Regions from separate parts of the Pseudoalteromonas sp. SR41-4 genome, predicted to be linked through region 3. Evidence: predicted binding sites of a transcription regulator. Region 3 holds the regulator's gene; each other region holds the start of a gene.
The links. The regulator FliA, encoded in region 3, starts transcription of late flagellar genes. The targets are predictions, from matches to a motif close to CTAAAGNTNNNNNNNNNNNNGCCGATA.
Positions count from the first base shown of each region.

Region 1: the regulator FliA is predicted to act here: its motif matches at 2,094-2,120, upstream of pomA (flagellar motor protein PomA).
Region 2: the regulator FliA is predicted to act here: its motif matches at 1,700-1,726, upstream of H5180_RS21595 (DUF5610 domain-containing protein).

Region 1 covers NZ_JACJEI010000009.1:158,305-163,077, forward strand. Annotated here, with positions in the region: gene dxs (1-deoxy-D-xylulose-5-phosphate synthase) at 1-643, opposite strand, end outside; gene ispA ((2E,6E)-farnesyl diphosphate synthase) at 749-1,636, opposite strand; gene H5180_RS09920 (exodeoxyribonuclease VII small subunit) at 1,640-1,882, opposite strand; gene pomA (flagellar motor protein PomA) at 2,184-2,951, shown strand; gene H5180_RS09930 (flagellar motor protein MotB) at 2,954-3,874, shown strand; gene H5180_RS09935 (hypothetical protein) at 4,013-4,495, shown strand; gene H5180_RS09940 (DNA topoisomerase III) at 4,568-4,773, shown strand, end outside.
Region 2 covers NZ_JACJEI010000042.1:24,508-29,280, forward strand. Annotated here, with positions in the region: gene H5180_RS21585 (DUF523 domain-containing protein) at 1-173, shown strand, start outside; gene trmA (tRNA (uridine(54)-C5)-methyltransferase TrmA) at 179-1,279, opposite strand; gene H5180_RS21595 (DUF5610 domain-containing protein) at 1,756-2,877, shown strand; gene murI (glutamate racemase) at 2,941-3,756, shown strand; gene H5180_RS21605 (RNA-binding protein) at 3,719-4,198, opposite strand.
Region 3 covers NZ_JACJEI010000013.1:66,049-70,821, forward strand. Annotated here, with positions in the region: gene flhF (flagellar biosynthesis protein FlhF) at 1-665, shown strand, start outside; gene H5180_RS12080 (MinD/ParA family protein) at 658-1,518, shown strand; gene H5180_RS12085 (RNA polymerase sigma factor FliA) at 1,545-2,255, shown strand; gene cheY (chemotaxis response regulator CheY) at 2,296-2,679, shown strand; gene H5180_RS12095 (protein phosphatase CheZ) at 2,697-3,461, shown strand; gene H5180_RS12100 (chemotaxis protein CheA) at 3,476-4,773, shown strand, end outside.

The sequences.
Region 1 (4,773 bases), on a different contig from region 3:
GCTTTTTACTACCTTCACGAATGTTAGTGTAAAAACTGCCTGATAAGATACGAGCGAAATGATTAGTTAGTGCACCGACATTTTCAGAAATCGACATTTCGTTATCGTTTAATATGATCAGCATGTCAGATTTAACATCACCTAAGTGATTCATTGCTTCAAACGCCATGCCCGCGGTAATCGCACCATCACCAATAACCGCTACTGTTTTTCGTCCTTTGCCTTCTTTTTGCGCCGCAATTGACATGCCTAAAGCAGCAGAAATCGAGGTGCTTGAATGGCCAACACTAAAAGTGTCGTAGTGGCTTTCTTCACGAAATGGAAACGGATGTAAACCGTCTTTTTGGCGGATCGTGTGCATTTGATCACGGCGCCCTGTGAGAATTTTATGTGGGTATGCTTGATGGCCTACATCCCATACTAAGCGATCTTCAGGGGTGTTATATACATAATGAAGCGCTACAGTAAGCTCAACTGTGCCTAAACCTGATGCTAAGTGACCACTACTTTGCGAGACTGAGTTTAGTAAGTAATCACGTAACTCATTACTAAAAGCAGGTAATTTGTCTTGCGCTAAATCACGCAACTGGGCTGGTTCGTCAACCAAACCTAATAATGGATACTTGCTACTATCAAGTGTCATGATTTTTAATACATCCTTCGCTAACCAGAGGTCATTATAGCGTAATATTACTCTGATTCTTTAGTTATTTTGTACATCATTACTTGCTCAAGCTAGAGCCTAGAATTAATAATCGCGTTCAACAATATATTTTGCCAAGTTTTCTAGCTCAGAAGTGTCAGCATCTATTGCTGCTAACGCATCGAGTGCGCATTTTAGTAATGATTGTGCTTTTTGTTTTGCACCTGTAAGCCCAAGTAGAGCAGGGTAGGTCGCTTTATTTGCTGCAACATCGGAGCCTTGTGGTTTACCTAAGACTTGGGTATCACCTTCGATATCAAGAATATCGTCTTGCACCTGAAAAGCCAGCCCAATTGCATCACCAAACTGTTTTAATTGTAATAATGTTTGTTGATTTGTATCAGCTGCGCATAATGCACCTAAAGTAATTGCACAATTTAACAAAGCACCTGTTTTTAATTTATGGATACGTTCGAGCTCAGCTAAATTGACTAATTTGTCAGTCGCTGCAATATCCAGTGCTTGACCACTGACCATACCTTCAATACCCGATGCTTTGGCAAGTGCTGCAATCATTTTTAACTGTTGCTGTGCAGGAACGTTAAATGAATGGTTAGCAATTAAATCAAACGCTAATGTTTGCAGCGCATCACCGGCTAAAATAGCATGAGCTTCGCCATAGACAATATGGCAAGTCGGTCTACCACGTCGCAGGTCGTCGTCATCCATCGCGGGTAAATCATCATGAACTAACGAATAACTATGAATACATTCAATAGCAGCAGCCAACACGTCTAAATCTTGTTTATTTGCGCCAAGCATTTTTCCCGTGGCATACACTAAAAATGGTCGTAATCGTTTACCGCCATTTAAAACGCTGTAGTGGGTGGCTTGTTTGATGCTTTGCTCGGTATCGAGCGGTTGCTCAAAATACCGATTGAGAGTGGCTTCAACATCTTGTTGAGCACATTTTATTTGCTCTGTTATTAACACCCGTTATTCCAAATCATTATCAAAGTTAGTAAGTGGTGACTGACTATCACTACCCATTAAAATCGCTACTTTTTGTTCAGCTTGTTGTAACTTACTTGAAGATGCGCCGGCTAAAGCAATACCGCGTTCAAACTGTTTTAATGATTGCTCAAGGGAAAGCTCTCCTTGCTCCATTTCTGTGACGATTAAGGATAATTCATCAAGCGCTTGCTCGAAGCTTAGGTTCTCTGGTTTTTTCGTCGCCATACTGATTTAACTTAGATGATAGAAATGTGAGGCCAATTTTAGGGGGAATGCTAAACTAGGTCAAAGGGTGATGCATTTTTTTTGAATAATTAATTGTTTTCTTGCCACTTTTAATTATTTATACCTTTACTTAAGCCTTGCAGGTTATCAATGGTAGCTTAAAATGCTAAACAGGGTTGAAAACTTTCATTTCATTTTTTTCATTAAATGGTTTAAGTAATTCAATAGATTGCCGATAAGCTGTTAATAATAAAAATTTGTTGCTGGTAGCAACAAAGCATCGATTCCTCTGGAGGGGTAAGTGGATTTAGCAACCATTATAGGTATTCTCGGAGCTATTGGTCTTATTGCTATGTCAATGGTACTAAGTAGTGGCGGCGAAGTGGCTATGTTTTATAACACGCCATCGGTGGTTATTGTTTTCGGTGGTTCGATTTTTATAGTGTTATCAAACTATACGATGAGTCAATTCCTCGGTATCGGTAAAGTCGCGGCTAAAGCCTTCATGTTCAAAATAGAGTCACCTGAAGAGCTTATCGAAAAAGCAGTTGAACTTGCAGACTCGGCCCGTAAAGGCGGATTTTTAGCACTAGAGGAAGCAGAAATACCCAATGCGTTTATGCGTAAAGGGGTTGATATGCTTGTTGACGGTCATGACGCTGATGTTGTTCGTGCCACCTTGCAAAAAGATATTTCTCTTACTTCTACTCGTCATGAATCGGGGGCCGGTTTGTTTAAAGCGCTTGCCGATATTGCGCCTGCGATGGGGATGATCGGTACTTTGATTGGTCTAGTTGCGATGTTGTCGAATATGGATGACCCTAAAGCGATTGGTCCTGCGATGGCGGTAGCGCTTTTAACAACATTATATGGTGCGTTTTTAGCAAACGTGGTGGCAATTCCTATCCAAGTAAAATTGGAATTGCGTAAAGACGAAGAAGCAATGAATCAGCGGCTAATTTTAGATGCGGTATTAGGTATACAAGATGGCCAAAATCCAAAAGTCATCGAAGGTATTTTGAAAAACTACCTAGCTGAATCAAAACGAAAAGTGGATACTGAGGAGTAAGCATGTCAGATCAAGAGTGCAAGTGTCCACCACCCGGGTTACCAGCATGGATGGGTACCTTCGCGGATTTGATGTCACTATTGATGTGCTTCTTTGTACTTTTACTCGCGTTTTCAGAAATGGATGTACTTAAATTTAAACAAATCGCAGGCTCAATGAAGTTTGCCTTTGGTGTACAAAATAAAATAGAAGTAAAAGATATTCCCAAAGGAACATCCGTTATCGCGATGGAGTTCACCCCAGGTAAACCTGAACCTACCCCAATCGAAACCATTCAACAGCAAACTGTCGAAATGACCCAGCAAATGCTTGAGTTTCAGGCTGGTGATGAAAGCTCCGCTGGCGGTCGTCAAGAGCAACGCGGTAATAAGCGTGGCGGTGAGTCACAAAGTACAGCGCAACAACAAGCATCAGAACAATCTATTTCTGCAGCTGATCAAGAGCAGGTTAATGAGTTAGTTAAAAAGATAGCCCAGCAATTGGAACAACAAATCATGGATGGTGCTGTTGAGTTGGAATCATTAGGTCAGCAAATTATTATTCGTATTCGTGAAAATGGTTCATTTCCATCTGGGAGTGCATTTTTACAACCTAAGTTTAAACCAATCATTCGTGATATAGCTGCGTTACTAAAAGATGTGCCAGGTGAAATTACGGTGTCTGGTCATACTGATGATTTTCAAGTTTCGAATGAGCTGTATACCAATAACTGGGACTTATCATCGAAGCGTGCAGTTGCGGTTGCAACTGAAATGCAAAAAGCGCAAGGCTTTGATAAAACCAGAATGGTTGTTGTCGGTCATGCCGAAACTCGACCACTTGTTCCAAATGATTCTGATGCGGATAGACGACGTAATCGCCGCGTGGAAATTTCAATAATGCAAGGCAAGGCTAAGGAGTCAGATCCGATAGATGTGCGTTAAGATGCTTGGCAAAGTACCTAATTTAGCTTAAAGTAGTTTTTTAACAAGTGTAACGGAGTGTCTGATGAAAAACGTTGATAAATATAGCTATATGCCGGGTAATGGCAGTGGTGACGATGATAAAAAGCCAGACTAATCATGCCTGATTGGTTTTTAGGTGCTATATCATTACTTAATAAAAGCTGGGTGTTTTTTTTAAGCCCAGCTTTTTTGGTTTTTTATCTTCGCAAAGACTGGCTCGCTTTGCGTTTTACTTTAGTGACTGGGTTATTTTTCTTATATGGAACCTTGATACATAATAGCCTTAGAGAGTTAGATGACCCTTATATTTGGCGTTATGTAGTTTGGGCTTTTAATGATATTGCTTGGATGGCTTTGATTGCTTACTGGGCTATTAAAGATAAAGTGTATCTTTGGCAAAGTGTGATCGGTCAATTGGTTGTAATTAGTGCGCCTATCTTACAATTATTTAGATTAGTGGATCGCCACCTTTGGGATTTATCGTATAGCACTATGCTATATAAAACGTTATTACCGTTAATCAATATTGGCACTGTCGTTGTGTGCTACCTTCCTCTGTTGTATTTATTTATGCGAAAAAATCGCAGTTTAAAGAGCTAATCATTAACTATTTGTAGATTAAATTACGTGTGCTAAACTACTGTTTAAATAACCAGTTGTTGATAGTACCCTATGAAACTTTATATAGCCGAGAAGCCATCTTTAGGTCGTGCCATTGCCGATGCGCTACCAAAGCCTCATAAAAAACATGATGGCTATATTGAAGTGGCTAATGGCGATTGTGTTTCTTGGTGTATAGGTCACTTGCTCGAGCAAGCAGAGCCTGATGATTATAATGAGCAATATAAAAAATGGCGCTTTGATGACTTACCGATTAT
Region 2 (4,773 bases), on a different contig from region 3:
TTGCGCTATTAAAGGAATCAAGTCCTTCTTGTGGTCGTAATACAATTTACGATGGCTCGCACAGTGGTATTAAGGTGGTTGGAATGGGATTAACGGCTTCGCTATTAGAAAAGAATGGTATTAAAGTCTTTAGTGAGCAGCAAATGCCAGCGCTAGTAAAAGCACTGGCATAGATACTTTACAATTTACGTTGTAAAAATACCCCTGATTCAATGTGGTGGGTATATGGAAATTGGTCAAAAATCGCAAACCGTTTAACTTCATGAGTGCGAGTTAGGTGCTCTAAATCACGCTCTAGCGTATCAGGGTTACATGAGATATAAATAATACTCTCGTAGTTAGCCACCAAATCACATGTTAGTGTATCCATGCCTGCGCGCGGCGGATCAACTAAAATGGTCTGACAATCATAGCTGCTTAAGTCAATCCCTTCTAAACGTGAGAAGGTTCGTTCGCCTTTCATAGCTTGAGTAAACTCTTCGCTCGACATACGAATGATATCTAAGTTAGTTACGTTATTTTTAGCAATATTATACTGCGCTGAGTGTACTGACGATTTAGAAATTTCGGTTGCTAATACACGATTAAACGAACCAGCTAAGGCAATTGAAAAGTTACCGTTACCACAATAGAGCTCTAGTAAATCATTTTTTAGTGGTTTACATAAGTCTTGTGCCCACTCCAGCATCTTAATGTTTACTTTAGCATTTGGCTGCGTAAAGCTGTTTTCAACTTGTTGGTAAATAAGTTGCTGGCCATTAACTGTTAAACGCTCAGTAACAAAATCATCACCGAGTACTTCTTTTTGTTTGCGAGCACGCCCAATAAAATCAATTTTAAAGCGCTCACTCAATGATTCTTTTAGTGACTTGATAGCTGCTAGCCATTCTTCGTCGAGTGGTTTGTGATAAAGCAGACTCACTAAAATCTCACCGCTTAAACTAGAAAGATAATCTATTTGGAATAATTTACGACGCAAGACTTCACAGCCTTTAAGATTATCGATCATTGCCTGCATTACTTCCCCAATTAGCGGCGCTGCAGGGTCAAACACATCGACTCTGATTTTATCTTTGGTGGCTTGATCAAACATAATGTGGAATAACTCATCGCCATCGTGCCATACTCTAAATTCAGCACGTTGACGGTAATGAATTGGCTCAGAGGCAAAGACTTCTAATTGTTCAACACCAAAGCGTTGGAATTGCGCAATGATACGTTGCTCTTTTTCATTTAACTGTGCGTCGTATCCTGTTGTATCGATCTTTATAACCGCCATTACCTACTACCTTATTTCATTATGCTGTTTATCGGCGCTATTGTAGGGGGCAGGGATTATTTGTCTAGGGTCTGTTTATCTTTCTAGGTTAATTTTGCAGCTGTGCGTTTGGTTTTTAGGCAAGGCAGAGCCTATGTAGTGTGGTTATTCCCCATAAATAGGCGATAACGTAGCATAAATGCCAAACGCGCGCTGCCCGAAGGGTTCTGCCTAGGGGCGATTAACTCTTTGTTACTTACATGGATGTAAGTAAGGGGCGTGAGCAGGACGCGGAAGCTTTGCTCAATTTTTACTTAGCCCACTAGGTTACAAATCTCGCGCCGCGATTAAATCGCCCCGAGGTTGAACAAATTTTAATCCTTAAAGGTCAACAGGCCCTAATTTTGAGTAATAGCAAATGCTGTTTTTTTGTACATTTTACTTTAGTTATTTATTTTTGGGCCGATACTTAAGTAAGCAAAAATAGGAGTCGGATCATGAAAATTGGCAACTTTGGCTTTGTTCCAAACAACAACGTCAATAAATACAGTAACAAAGCTGCATTACAGCAACCTACAATACAGTCGCCTCAAGATAGTTACCAGCAACGTGGTAAAGAATTAGCAGCAAAAGTGTTAGGTGACAAAATGGCTGAGGCTTTAGGCTTACCTGTCGCGGAAGAGAAAAAAGACAAGCCACTATTTGATTTTGAAGAAATCGTCAAAAACGTTTTGGACTTTGTAACTGGTGCCGTTAAGAAAGCGCAAGTCAATGGAGCCGATAATGAAAAACTCAAAGGTATGCTTAGTGATGCACGCAAAGGTGTGCAAACAGGTATTGATGATGCCTATGGTGAATTAAAAGATACCGGTATTCTAAACGACGAAATTGAGCAGGGCATAGAAAAATCCAAAGAAGGTATTTTTAATGGCCTGGATGAGTTTGAAGAGGATTTATTTAACCCTAAACCGGATTCTGTCAGTGTTACTCAAGCACAGTATTTAAGTTTAAGTAATAATGCTCAGTATAACTTCACCACTGCAGAAGGTGACGAAGTGAGTATTAGTTTTGCTGATGCATTTAAACAGCAATCAGCCAGTAGTTATCAGCGTAATGGTCAAAATGAAGGTTATGCCAGTGCATCATCACAATCGCGGGAGTTATCATTTAGCATGTCAGTAAATGGTGACTTAAACGAAGATGAACAAAAGGCTATTAATGCAATGATGGAAGACTTGCAAAATGTTAGTAAAACATTTTTTGGTGGTGATTTGGAACAAGCCTTTGAACAAGCACAAGAGCTCAACTTAGGCAACGAACAGCTAGTCGCGTTTTCAATGGACTTAAAGCAAACTAAAACGTTTGCAGCAATAAAAGGCTATGAAGAGAATAAACCAACACCAGAGAAAGCTGTGGCTGAAAAAATAGCTCCATTTAATGACGATCTAAAAAATGCCTTTAATAAAGCGGGTGATCTTGGTTTGCAAAATGAACTGTCAGGCATTTTACAATGGTTAAATCAAGACCAAGAGGAAATAGGCAAATTAGTCGACTATACAAAATCGATGTTTGAGCAAATGAATAAATTGCGTTCAGCAGCACTAGAGAGTGAAGCATAAGCTTTATTTTCAGTACACCGCGTGGCAAACTGCTCAGCTTAGTTATTATAAGGAGCGAGTTGTTTGTCACCTCATATCATGGTTTTTGATTCGGGCATTGGTGGTACCACAGTGCTGAAGCATATTCAGCAATACATACCTGATGGCCTTTATAGTTATTTTATGGATAACGCCTACCTACCTTATGGAAAGCTGAGTCAACAAACCATAATTCAGCGCCTCACCGGATTATTAATTTTTATAGAAACACAACAATTACACGTTGATGTGTTAGTTATTGCTTGTAATACCGCATCTACTTCAGCACTGAGCGCACTTCGCGAATTAACCACGATACCGATCGTCGGTGTAGTACCTGCAATTAAGCCCGCCGCTTTATTATCTAAGTCACAGCATATTGCCTTATTGGCCACACCAGCAACAGTACAAAGTAGTTATACACAACAGTTGATAAGCCAGCATGGTCAAGCTGTCACAGTACATTTATATGCTAGTGTTGAACTTGTAACGTTGGCGGAACAAACATATCAAAGTAAAAAGATTATCCAAGACAAACTAGTTGCAGAGCTCGATAGTCTCGCTATTGATAATAGAGTGGATGTAGTCGTATTAGGTTGTACGCATTTCCCAATTTTAGCAAAAGGTTTGAATGAGTATTTTAACAGCACTGTATTATTACTTGATTCCGGCGTAGCAATAGCCAAACGGGTGTGTGCAATACTCAAAGAGCATAATATAGATTGCAGTGATGAGCTTGATGCTAATTGTACAGGCAAGAAAAAGCCGCTACGTTATTACGCAACGGCTTCTATTTATGTTGATAAGCAACCGGTGGAGCTAGTTACGCTGATTGATCCGACTCAGAACGAAAAGAGTTAGATTCATCATCTTGTTTTTGTTTTGCTTCACGAACTTTCAATGTACGTTGTTGGAACTCGCTATCGTTTAATTTTGCAATAGCATTATCAGCATCTAGCTCTGCCATTTCAACAAAGCCAAAGCCACGACGTTTGCCAGTATTTTTATCCTTTAATAGGCGTACATTAAACACTTTACCTTGTTCTTCAAATAAAGCGCGAACTACACCTTCATTTGCACGATAAGGAAGATTGCCCACATAAAGTGTTTTTGTTTTTACTTCGGCTTCTTCTACATCGCCAGATGACATTGCAGCTATAACTACACCACCAATTAATAAACCAGCACCAAATAACAGTGCATGACTTAATTGTAGGCTCGAAGGCGCAAAATTAACTATAACGAAACCAATAACAGCAAGGATAACTGAAGAGATAAGAGATTTTTGATCGGGTAATTTCATTTTGATCTACCAATAAACAGGAAATAAACATTAATTTAACATTGTGAACTTGCTATCTTAACGCGATAAATGAACATAGCAATGATATTTATGTGAAATAATTTAATTTACATCAAAAAAGACTCGAAAAAGCATCGATTGAGTGTTCTTTTAAAGCGTTTTGCATGCTTTTTGAGCGAACAGTCAAAAGATTGAAAAAAAGTGTTGATCTGTTTTTGGATCTCCCTATAATGCGACCCCACTGAGACGGGAAACGCCAACGCATAGCGAGGCACGAACAACTCAGAGAGTTAAATAAAACTTCGGTTTTAAATATTCGCAAGAAAGTTTAAAACTAAGTGTTGACTCGAAAAATAAAGGATGTATTATACGCATCCCTAGCGACAATGTCGCAACGTTCTTTAACAATATAAAGCAATCATCTGTGTGGGCACTCGTACAGATTGAGTTCTAACAGCCAAGCTTAGTTTGCTAAGCAAGGCAAAAAAAATTAGAGTCTCAATGTGATTTCTCGAAAGAGAAGCTGAGTGACCAACAGAAGTAACTTATTTATAAGTTGCTTCGGCACAGTCAAT
Region 3 (4,773 bases):
GCCAAGGCGGGGTATATGCACTTGTTGGTCCTACTGGGGTAGGTAAAACTACAACCGTGGCAAAACTTGCAGCCCTTGGCGCACAAAAATATGGCGCAGATAAAGTTGCGCTAATTACCACTGATACTTACCGTATTGGCGCTTATGAACAGTTAGCTACTTATGGCCGGATCATCGGTTGTGGTGTAAAACAAGTTAAAGATGCCAATGAATTAGCAGAAGTTTTATATCATTTACGAAATAAGCGTCTAGTATTAATAGATACTGCGGGAATGAGCCAACGTGATTTACGTTTAACTGAGCAGCTAAATACACTAATGCGTAATCAACGTGTCGATATTCGCAATTATTTAGTGCTCAGTGCGACCGCACAAATTAATGTTTTACAAGAAACCGTAAGACATTTTAAGAAGGTACAATTAAGTGGCTGTATTTTCACTAAATTAGACGAATCATTAAGTTTAGGTGAGATTATTAGTATAGCGATTCAAAATCGCCTTCCAATAGGGTATCTTACTAACGGTCAGCGCGTTCCAGAGGACATTCGGGTCGCCAATGCAGAGAAATTAGTAAAAAAAGCAGAACAATTGTATTTAAAAAGAACAAAAGCACAACATTCACGACGCCAAGCAGTAGCGTCAAGCACAGTAGGGATGTATGATTAACACAGTATTAGATCAAGCAAGTGGCCTGCGTAAAATGAGTCAAAACAATAATAACGGCGTTAAAGTTATCGCTGTAACAGGTGGTAAAGGTGGCGTAGGGAAAACTAACGTCTCACTTAACACTGCGATTGCGTTGGGTCAGCTCGGAAACCGAGTGTTAGTTCTGGATGCCGATTTGGGTTTAGCAAATTGTGATGTGATGTTAGGGCTTCGGGTTGAACGTAATCTATCTCATGTACTATCAGGTGAATGTGAGCTCGATGAAATTTTAGTTGAAGGGCCTGCAGGAATTAAAATAGTACCAGCGACGTCAGGCTCACAAAGTATGGTGGAACTTTCTCCATCAGAACATGCTGGATTAATTCGTGCTTTTAGTGAGTTGAATACCGAATTTGATATATTAATTGTTGATACTGCTGCTGGTATCTCTGACATGGTATTAAGTTTTTCGCGCGCAGCGCAAGATGTCATGGTAGTAGTATGTGATGAACCGACCTCAATAACCGACGCTTATGCATTAATCAAAGTGTTGAGTCGTGAGCATGGTGTGTATAAGTTTAAAATAGTTGCTAATATGGTGCGCAGTATGCGTGAAGGCCACGAACTATTTGCTAAGCTCTCAAAAGTAACGGATCGCTTTTTGGATGTCTCAATGGAATTGGTTGCAACAGTCCCTTATGATGAAAACATGCGTAAAGCAACTCGTCGTCAAAAAGTAATTGTTGATTTATTTCCAAATTCTCCAGCGGCAATTGCATTTAAAACATTAGCGACAAAAGCAGTTAAATGGCCTATACCTAATCAACCATCTGGCCATTTAGAATTTTTCATAGAAAAATTAGTAAACGGCTAACTATGACGGCATCGGTGAATAAAGCGATGGGATATCAATCGACACAAAATTTAAATGTGATTGTTGAGCGACATGCTTCTTTAGTTAAAAAAGTGGCTTGTCATTTGATCGCTCGTTTACCCGCGAGTGTGCAACTCGATGATTTGATTCAATCGGGGATGATAGGGTTAATTGAAGCATCAAAAAACTTTGATGCGACTAAAGGTGCAAGCTTTGAAACCTTTGCAGGCATTCGTATTCGTGGTGCGATGCTGGATGAAATGCGCCGAGGTGATTGGGCTCCTCGCTCAGTGCACCGTAATAGCCGCAGAGTTGCTGAAGCGATTAGTGAGCTAGAAAGCAGCCTGAATCGAGAACCTAAAGATAGTGAAGTTGCTGAAAAACTTGATATTACGCTAGATGAGTACCATCATATTCTTAGTGATGTAAATTCAAGTAAGGTTTTAGGTATAGAAGACTTGGGAATTGATGAAGATGTTATCACACCAGTGGGACATGATTTAGCACTAGACAAGCCCTTTAATAACGTTAAAAATGAACGTTTTAATCAATCATTATTAACAGCTATACAATCTTTACCTGAACGAGATGGGTTAGTATTGTCGCTTTATTATAATGATGAAATGAATTTAAAAGAGATTGGACATATACTCGATGTAAGCGAATCGCGTGTGAGTCAGATACATGGTCAGGCGATGATTAAGCTCAAAGCAAAAATCAATGACTGGATTAACTAGTAGTAAGTAAATATAGGTTCAGACCTCACCGGAGGATGTTTTGGATAAAAACATGAAAATTCTTGTTGTTGATGATTTTTCGACGATGAGACGTATTATCAAAAATCTGTTAAGAGATTTGGGTTTTACAAATGTACAAGAAGCTGATGATGGCTCAACAGCTTTACCGATGTTGCAGAATCAAGAATTTGATTTTGTAGTAACAGATTGGAACATGCCTGGCATGCAAGGAATTGACCTCTTGCGCGCTATCAGGGCCGATGACAGCCTGAAACACATCCCTGTTTTAATGGTAACAGCAGAAGCTAAAAAAGAACAAATTGTTGCTGCTGCACAAGCTGGTGTTAACGGCTATATCGTTAAACCATTTACAGCCGCAACACTGAAAACCAAATTGGAAAAAGTGTTTGAGCGTTTAGGTTAAATAAATAGGAGAGGCTTATGTCAGCACCAGCTGCGCCTCAGATCAGTTTAGAACAAGCCCGGCAGCTTGTGGTTTACCTTGAAAATGGTGAACAAGATAAAGCTGATCAGTTAATTATTGATGCGGCGTCAAAAGAGCAATCAGAATTATTTGCCGAAGTAGGCAAACTTACGCGTCAGCTTCATGATGCGTTGAAAAATTTTGAGCTTGATACACGTTTAGCTGATTTGACCAAAGACGCACTCCCCGATGCTAAGCAGCGTCTAAACTATGTTATGGAAATGACAGAGAACGCTGCTAATAAAACCATGGATGCTGTAGAAGCAAGTTTACCAATTGCCCAACAGCTTGCAGATGATATTTCAGACATTAAACCCACTTGGGATCGTTTAATGAATCGTGAAATTGAGCTAGGTGAGTTTAAAACATTATGCCACAGCTTAGATAAGTTCATGAATAGCTCGCAAACTAAAACGGATGAGTTGCAAGGACTCATGACCAATGTCTTGATGGCACAAGATTTTCAAGATTTAACAGGTCAAGTGATCCGTCGAGTGATAGAGCTTGTTAGAGAAGTAGAAGACAGCTTGATCCACTTGTTGACAGCATTTGGTAGCCAAGATGATAGCGAAACAAAAACAATAGCACCAGTCATTGAAAAACCGCCTGCTGAAAATACACTTGCAGGCCCTGAAGGGCCAATTATTGATAAAGAATCTCGTGATGATGTTGTCTCAGGGCAAGATGATGTTGATGATTTATTATCAAGCTTGGGCTTCTAAGAGGAGAGAACTGCATGAGCTTTGAAGTCGATGAAGATATTTTACAAGATTTTCTAGTAGAGGCTGGAGAAATTCTTGAGCTTTTGTCAGAACAGCTGGTGGAGCTTGAAAATAACCCAGATGATACCGAATTACTCAATGCAATTTTCCGTGGTTTTCATACGGTAAAAGGCGGCGCAGGTTTTTTAAGTATGACTGAGCTAGTTGACGCTTGTCACGGTGCAGAAAACGTTTTCGATTTATTGCGTCAAGGTGTTCGTAAGGTTAATTCTGAGCTGATGGACGTGATCTTGCAAGCGCTCGATACTATCAACGAAATGTTTGCGACCATCCAAAGCCGAGAAAAACCAGAACCTGCAAATCCAGAGTTGCTGGCTGTGTTACATAAATTGGGATTGCCGCCAACTGCTGAAGAACTAACTGGCGCTGCTGAGCCTGCAGACGATACTCCTGTTGTTGATGCTGATGCTATTTTAGATGATTCTGATGATCCATTTGCATTTGACTTGTTATTTGATGGTCAAGTTGATAGCGATAAAAAAGATGTTCAAATCGATGATATATCAGAAGATGAATTTGAAAGTTTGCTAGATGAGCTGCATGGAAAAGGACAAAGTCCTGTAACTCCAGCAGTAACAGTTAGCAATGAGTCATCAAATAGTGATATTACTGATGACGAATTCGATAATTTATTAGATGAATTACATGGTGTTGGTAGCTTTGGTTTGGTCAGTAATAAAGATGCTGCAAGCACCGAAAATACTGCGCCTAAACCGCCCCAAGCGTCATCAGAGCCAACTAAAAGTAATAGTCCAGACGAGATCAGCGATGATGAGTTTGAAGCATTATTAGATGAATTGCACGGCAAAGGGAGTGCACCGCAAGCAGTTGCAGATACTGAGCCAACACCCGCTCAAAAACCAGTCCCTCCCCCAGCACCTGTTGCCGCAGCTAAACCTGCGCCTAAACCAGCAGTGTCTGAGCCTGCGAAAGCGGCTGAAAAGCCAGCTCCAGCGACAGCTGTTGCGAAAAAATCAGTTCCACCACAAGCTGATACCACTGTGCGCGTTGATACAAAACGCCTTGATCAAATAATGAATATGGTCGGTGAACTTGTGCTAGTGCGCAATCGCCTAGTCAGTTTAGCAACCAATACTGAAAGTGAAGCGATGGGTAAAGCCATTTCAAACCTTGATGTAGTAACTGCGGACTTGCAAGGTGCGGTGATGAAAACGCGGATGCAACCGATCAAGAAAGTGTTCGGTCGTTTCCCTCGCGTAGTACGTGATTTAGCCCGCAGTTTGAAAAAAGA